3 regions of the Lederbergia sp. B243.17 genome follow, and region 2 is predicted to be linked to each of the others. Evidence: riboswitches for the same ligand, from Rfam matches in the RefSeq annotation. Region 2 holds a riboswitch; each other region holds the start of a gene.

Region 1 (2,235 bases), on a different contig from region 2:
TGGCAGTGCGCGCAAATAAAATCTTTTTTTTTCTGGCGATACTTAACTTTTTCGATGGGGTAGCCACCTATTTCGGCCTGCAATCCTCTATAATAGAAGAAAGCAATCCGCTTATGCTTATGGTCTACAATGCCGACCCGTTTTTCTTTCTCGTCTTTAAGACAAGCTTTTCCCTGATTGTGCTGCTGTTTATGTTTATTGACAGGTTAAAGAACAGCACGTGGGTCGTCGGCCTGGCAGCTGCAGCCTCGCTGTTTTATTCAGTCATTGCTGTGCTCCATGTTTTTTGGATCGGAAGTTGTTTTACATAAAGTCGAAGAGGGGGTTGTCCGTTTGAAAAAAATCATCATGATTGCGGCCGCGCTTTTGCTCGTTGGCTTTGCATTTTCACAAAAGTCGGCAATGATGGCTGCAATAGAATCCGGCAGAGGGACAGCTATCCTGATCAGCATTGTATTTGTTGCTTTGCTTGTATTCTTTCCAGTCGTTCCTTTCGCTGTGATTGCAGGATTGATCGGCTCGGTGTTCGGTGTGCTTCAAGGGACAGGCATCAGCTTAGCGGGCGTCATGCTTGGTTCCATTGCAATGTTCTGGATGGCAAGATACGGCTTTCAGGAATGGATGGAAAAAATCCTACGGAAATATCCGAAGGCAAGTGAATATGAGGGGTATTTCGAGGAAAATGCTTTTCTCAGCATTCTTGCACTAAGATTGGTCCCAGTTGTTCCTGCCCCGCTGCTGAACGTATTAGCAGGGATGAGCACCGTCCGCAGCCTCACATTTTTTGTCGCGTCTCTGCTTGGGAAAATTCCGGTTGTCCTCATCTTCACACTGGCGGGGAGTGTGTTTACGGACAGCAAATGGAGTGCGATCGCCATCTATGGTGTCTATTTTTTATCAATCATGATATTGATGACAATCTATTTCTACCGCAAACAAGATGAGGCAAAATAGAAAACGTTCTGTGGCGAAAGGGCCGACAGAACGTTTATTTTTTTTCTAATTTCCATTTATTGAACTCAATGAATTCCTTGAACTCCTGCTTGGATACGCCTGAATTCATCGCTTCCAGTACTAGTCGTTTCCATTCAAAGTCTAGCTCATCTGGAGCAATCACTTCTTCATCCAGTAGGACATTTACAGGTACATCCAGCACCTCAGATACCTTCTCTAAAAAATGAATTGAAGGATTTTGTTGTATGTTGCGCTCAATTGAACTTAAATAAGATTTGGCAACCCCCGCTTTTTCTGCTAGCTCTGAAAGCGACAGCCCTTTCTGCAGTCGATACTCCCGAATCCGTTCACCGATCATATAGAACACCTTCCTTCGCCTGAATTATAGCATATAACGAAGAGTATGTTCCATTTGCAGAACAGAAAAACATCCGTCTACTCCTTGCTCCTGATAGAATGACTGCGAAAAAATTCTTGAATCTCCTTTGGATCCATCCCAGCCTGCATAGCTTCAACGATGAGCGCAACCCACTCTTGGTCTAACCCTTCCACAGTAATTGCGACGACGTTCTCCATATGAACCTCCCGAATGTGAAGTGCATATTCAGGCAACCCAGCTTCCCTGGCTGCAGTTTGCAGCTGTAGGCCTGTGGCTTTGCGCATCCGCCTTTCGGTCAGAATTGCCTTTATTCTCAATACCGCCTTCGAATAGTTGTTGACCCCATTCTAAATGAAACCCAGTCAGTAAAACGTAGAAATTTGTCGTGATGAATTAAACAAATAGGTTGCTTTTTCAGCAAAATCTATATGAACGGGTGTCGAAAACTTTTATAATAAACTGAATATTAAAATACAAGTGAAAACAAATGTGAGTTCATGAAGAATTCAGTTTGTTACTGTCGAACATTTGGTTAAGAGAGGAGGTCAGTCTGTGAAAAAGGAGGCTTGGCACGGGAGCATGGTGAGGAATCTCTATGTCTGCAGGTGCAGTCTCTGTATGGGGTATCGAGATCGGTTTAGGCCTTGCAATTACTTTGATAATTGAAAGCAGGGCAATCTAGTATCAACATTTGTTACATAGTTGAGGGGGGGGAACAAGGACATGCGATCTAAGATTTTTATTACTTTCTCGTTGCTTATTTTGATACCACTTCTAATTATAGGGGCTGCTGTCCACCAAATATTTGCAGTATCGAAGGTTGAGGAGGTTACAAGTAATACGGAAAGTTCTATAAGACAGTTAAACAATAATCTTGATTTAATGATAGAGGATGCATCCAG
Region 2 (2,235 bases):
AAACGCAACCGTACATACTACCCTAATTTGCAGATCATACAGGGGAACTGCGAATTACACACGGCTATGCAAGAGTAGGGAGCATCCATCTGAGAATAACCGGCGGCTATACGAGAATAAGTAGCGGCTATCCGCGAATAGCGCACACCCATCCGAAAACAACCGCCCGCCCATTCAAAAAAACGCTCCTGATGGTTCACTTCCCATCAGGAGCATTTTTCAGGCCAGACCTAATTTCCTTTTCACTTCTCTAATTTGATCTGTATGGCGCATTTCATGATAGGCGACGAAGGGGATCCATTGTTTTAGATTCATTTTTCCGAAGGCGGGATGCGGGTAGGATTTTGATTCAAGTATTGAGTCGTTTGAACTTTCAGCAAATGATCGTAAAGCAGCATGGGTGTGGTCGAGTTTCGCCTTTAGCTCGGCGAGGGTTTTGTAGTCTTCGCTCGGTACGGCGAAGTGAGGAGCGTCTACTTTTGTTGAGCGGTTGACGGACAGTTCGATTGGTTTGTCTTCAACATGGTTTTCTTCACCGGTTTTGTAGTGTTCTGCAATGGTCTGGGTGATGCCCCCTTCCATAAGGACGAGATGCTCCAGCACTTGGGCGATGGACCATTCGTTTTCGGCTGGTTTTTTGTTGATTTCCTCGTCAGTCAGGCTGTCTACTTCCTGTAATAGATCTTCGCGTGCTTTGTCATTGATTGTCATGTTTGTCACTCCTTCACTAGGTTGATTTATTATAGCATTACGGTTTGCCGCGGCAGCCTAGTTTTGACTTGAAGTAGCGGTGTGTTTATTGGAAGCCGCATACACATCGAACAGTTGGTGAAGCTGAGAATGGAGCGGACGACTTGGAGTCACGTAAAAAGAGGGTAATAGCTCATCGGTTGTTTTTGAATGTGAAAGCTGCCCCCTCTAATCTAAAAAGCTGTTTTTATAAAAACTAGCTCTTTTTACCTGGTTATTTAGTAGTAAAATTTTAATTTACAAAGAGAAGTTTCGGTTTTATAATTACCATGTTATAAAACTTTTTTCCTAAAAATCATAATAAAGGCAAACTTTTCGAAAGGGAAGGACGCAAAGCCATGAGTCTAAATCGCTGAAATAAGGCGACATGATTGTCAGGCTGCCGCAAAGTGGGAAAGCAATGTCTTCCTCTGAAGGGGCTATGGTTAGGAGACCATGGTTTTTTGTCGTGGAAAATTTTAAGTGAAAGGAAGGATGCATGTGTATATTGTTGATTTTGCAAAGCGGTTACTTAGGAAGCAGAATACAGGCCTTATCGTTTATCTTGTGCTGAATACGCTCATCGTAATGTTGCTTTTCCAAAATTGGCTGCTGGGACTCACTTTGTACGTTGCTTCGCTTGTTGCAGCACTTTCGCCATTGGGAGAGTGGATTCTCCGTATTCAGAACGGCTGCCGTCGAGTGGAGGAAGGGGCAATGAAGGAGCGATTGCAACCATTGTTCGAGGAGGTTTATGAGAGGGCGAAGGAACTGGATCCGAGCATTTCGGACAATGTTCAGTTGTTTGTGACAGATGAGCAGAGCCCCAATGCATTTGCGACAGGGAGAAAAACGATTTGTCTGACGACCGGTCTAATCGGTTATAGCGATTCGAAAATCAAGGCAACGCTTGCCCATGAGTTTGGCCATTTATCCCATAAAGATACGGATTTGGTACTGGTCGTGGCGGTCGGAAACATGATTGTTTCGTTCATGTTTTTGCTGTACCGATTGTTCATCACGGTTGCAGGTACGGTGGTGAGTATCGCTAACAGGAGTATCGGTTCATTGATTGTCTCATTTTTTATCGATTGGGTGCTTGTAGCGATGATGTGGCTTTGGACAAAGTTTGGAACCGCGCTTGTCATGCATACATCAAGGCAAAATGAGTTCGAGGCTGATGACTTTGCTCGTCGGATTGGTTATGGGGAGCCGCTAATCGATGTTTTATCTAGTTTCGAAAGAATGGAGGCGGAAGGTGCAAAAGGGCTGTGGGCGAATTTGGCAGCAAGCCACCCGGCGCCTACGATCCGGATTGAGAAGTTGAATATGAAACAAGCTGTTTGATTGGAATACATATATTGAGAGGCTGATAGAATGATGTTATATAAAAGGGAACTTAAAAAGATTCTAGCTTTGTTTGCCATAGGTCTAATTTTGGCGATTTTTACGCTTGTTTACGCAATGGTGACATACTCCGGAACGGTTTTTCGTTTCGGCATCAAT
Region 3 (2,235 bases), on a different contig from region 2:
CTGAAGAAGCAGCCAGCTCCTCAGATGTAGCCGACAATTGCTGCGATTCAAGCGATATCTTTTTCATTGTCTCTTTTAAACTACTAGCCATAATGTTGTAATTCTTACCCATCTCTCCAATTTCATCATTTGACGTAACCTTGACTAATTGGGTCAAATCACCTTTGGACATCGCTAGAGATAAATCACTAATACTTTTGATTCTCCCCGTTATCCTTAAACTAAACAAGATGGAAATGAGCACAGATATAACAGCGAAAATCCCGCCGATAATGAATATTTTGGAGCGCACAGAATTTGCAGTAGCTAAAAGTTCACTCTTCTCAACAACAGCGATATATTTCCAGCCTTCATTTTTTGAGGAGACTGTGTTTAACACATAGTCTTTTCCGTCAATTTTTGTTTCAAATGAACCATCTTTACTTAAATCCTTTAGTTCAGGAACGTTAAGCTCAGAAATTGGCTTAAAGTTCATATCTGGATTCTTTGGATGTGCAAGAATAGTTCCATCACCTTGCGCTAAAATTACATATCCATTTTCACCTATGCTGATTTCCTTAATAATATCGGTCAAACCTTCTAAACTAACATCCAGGCCTAGCACTCCGGCTGGTTTTCCGCCTTTTTCAATCGCAACGACATTACTTACAATAATTCCTTCAATCCCAGTTGCGGCATAGGCACTTGTTAATTTTACTTTCCCTGGTTCTTCAATACCGGTAGTATACCAAGGGCGGTCTCTCGGATCGAAACCAGCCGCTACAGGCCCCTCAGGATATTGTACATATCCCCCATCGGATGTGCCCATATAAACATAAGCTGCATTAGGATGACTTTTACCGAATTGATAGAGTACATTATATATTGCTTTTTCTTTCTCCCCATTTGTTGAAGGGGTCATGTTGATTGTCTCTTCTCCTGGTATATCTTTATAAGAGGTAATGCTTGAATCAGCACTTACTACCTCTGGGTTGGTAGCTAATAAATTTACATTCTCTCTAATAGAATCAAAATACAAAGAAATTCCATTATCTACCTGTTTAATTTCTCTTTCACTAGCATTGATATAATCTTTTTGAGTTATATCACCAACCGTTTTATTAACTAAAAAGCCAATTAAAATAACAGGTACTAGTGATAAGAGTAAGGAAAAAATTAAAAACTTTGCTTTAAATGAAAATCCTTTTCTATTCATGTCTCCTAACCTTTCCATTTTTAATTAACCCAAGCACAAGATTCCTGCTGCTCCATAGTCATTACATGCTTATTTCACTACTGTCTCATCCCTTTTCCAGCAAAATTATTACCCTACATTCACAATTCACGAAAAAGCAACACAGGTTTATGTAATTAATTTTTATTCCTGGGATTAGAATTGCAAAAAAAAAACTACTCTATGAAATATAGAATAGCCAAACAAAGGATAATAATATGCATTAATCCACTCTTTGGTAACCAGGCGATCATCGTTTAGATTACGGATTCATCCATCTCTAAACCTTAGACCCTAGGCTTTGCGTCCTACCCTTTCGGAATAGTTTGCCTTTATCTTCCATATAACTAATACTAAAATCACGCTTGACCATAATCTCACATAATCCGACAAATTTCAACATTTTTAGCAAAAAAGGTAATCTTTTTCAAATTAGGAATGTTCTTTACTGAATGAACTTAAATGGTTGCAACTAGTTCAGAAGTCGGATATTGCTTGTAGTTTCCCCACAGTTTTCCTATGAAATTAGGTCACTAAACTAATATCGGACTGGAATAACAATTTTTAATAGGCTTTTTGAAAACAATATTGTTTGGTACCAAAATAGATTCTTATACTGCACATCCACATAGCCCAAAAGTACTAGAAGGGAGCCTTCCATAAGCCCCCTCGCCTTATGGGATAAAACACCTAATTCAGGAGAGAAATTTAATATATAATTGTCCTTTCTTCCCTTACGTCTTGTTTTCGTATTTCTCATTCAAGCATCTATAGCTCTACGCAAAAAAAGGCCTTGCAGCAATTCGTCGCTGCAAAGCCTCGTTGAAGGAACTCTAAAAACTACCTTATACCATCTTTCCGGTTACCGATTTAGCGGTTCTTTCCTTGTTCGTGATCGATTCCTCTTTCGTCCGCTTAAAATACTCTGCATATAAGACATCCAATAAATAGAGCTGAGATATTTTCGCGCTGATGCTCCCACCCTGAAGAGGGCCTTCGTTGGCACCGCAAAGCAAGGTGAC

The links. A riboswitch is a leader RNA that binds a small molecule or an ion and turns the genes downstream of it on or off. The one in region 2 is predicted to bind cyclic di-GMP.
Region 1: another riboswitch for cyclic di-GMP. It lies ahead of AC0TWI_RS18665 (anti-repressor SinI family protein); the one in region 2 lies ahead of AC0TWI_RS10160 (M48 family metalloprotease).
Region 3: another riboswitch for cyclic di-GMP. It lies ahead of AC0TWI_RS07505 (methyl-accepting chemotaxis protein); the one in region 2 lies ahead of AC0TWI_RS10160 (M48 family metalloprotease).

The regions. Positions count from the first base shown of each region.
Region 1 covers NZ_JBWBKF010000089.1:11,539-13,773, reverse strand. The annotation lists gene AC0TWI_RS18680 (DUF5658 family protein) at 6-311, shown strand; gene AC0TWI_RS18675 (TVP38/TMEM64 family protein) at 334-954, shown strand; gene AC0TWI_RS18670 (helix-turn-helix domain-containing protein) at 989-1,312, opposite strand; gene AC0TWI_RS18665 (anti-repressor SinI family protein) at 1,390-1,530, opposite strand; cyclic di-GMP riboswitch class I at 1,559-1,649, opposite strand; gene AC0TWI_RS18660 (cache domain-containing sensor histidine kinase) at 2,057-2,235, shown strand, end outside.
Region 2 covers NZ_JBWBKF010000055.1:97,355-99,589, reverse strand. The annotation lists gene AC0TWI_RS10170 (hypothetical protein) at 1-78, shown strand, start outside; gene AC0TWI_RS10165 (DinB family protein) at 220-711, opposite strand; cyclic di-GMP riboswitch class I at 1,046-1,137, shown strand; gene AC0TWI_RS10160 (M48 family metalloprotease) at 1,231-2,076, shown strand; gene AC0TWI_RS10155 (hypothetical protein) at 2,107-2,235, shown strand, end outside.
Region 3 covers NZ_JBWBKF010000039.1:51,506-53,740, reverse strand. The annotation lists gene AC0TWI_RS07505 (methyl-accepting chemotaxis protein) at 1-1,195, opposite strand, end outside; cyclic di-GMP riboswitch class I at 1,448-1,554, opposite strand; gene AC0TWI_RS07500 (MurR/RpiR family transcriptional regulator) at 2,059-2,235, opposite strand, start outside.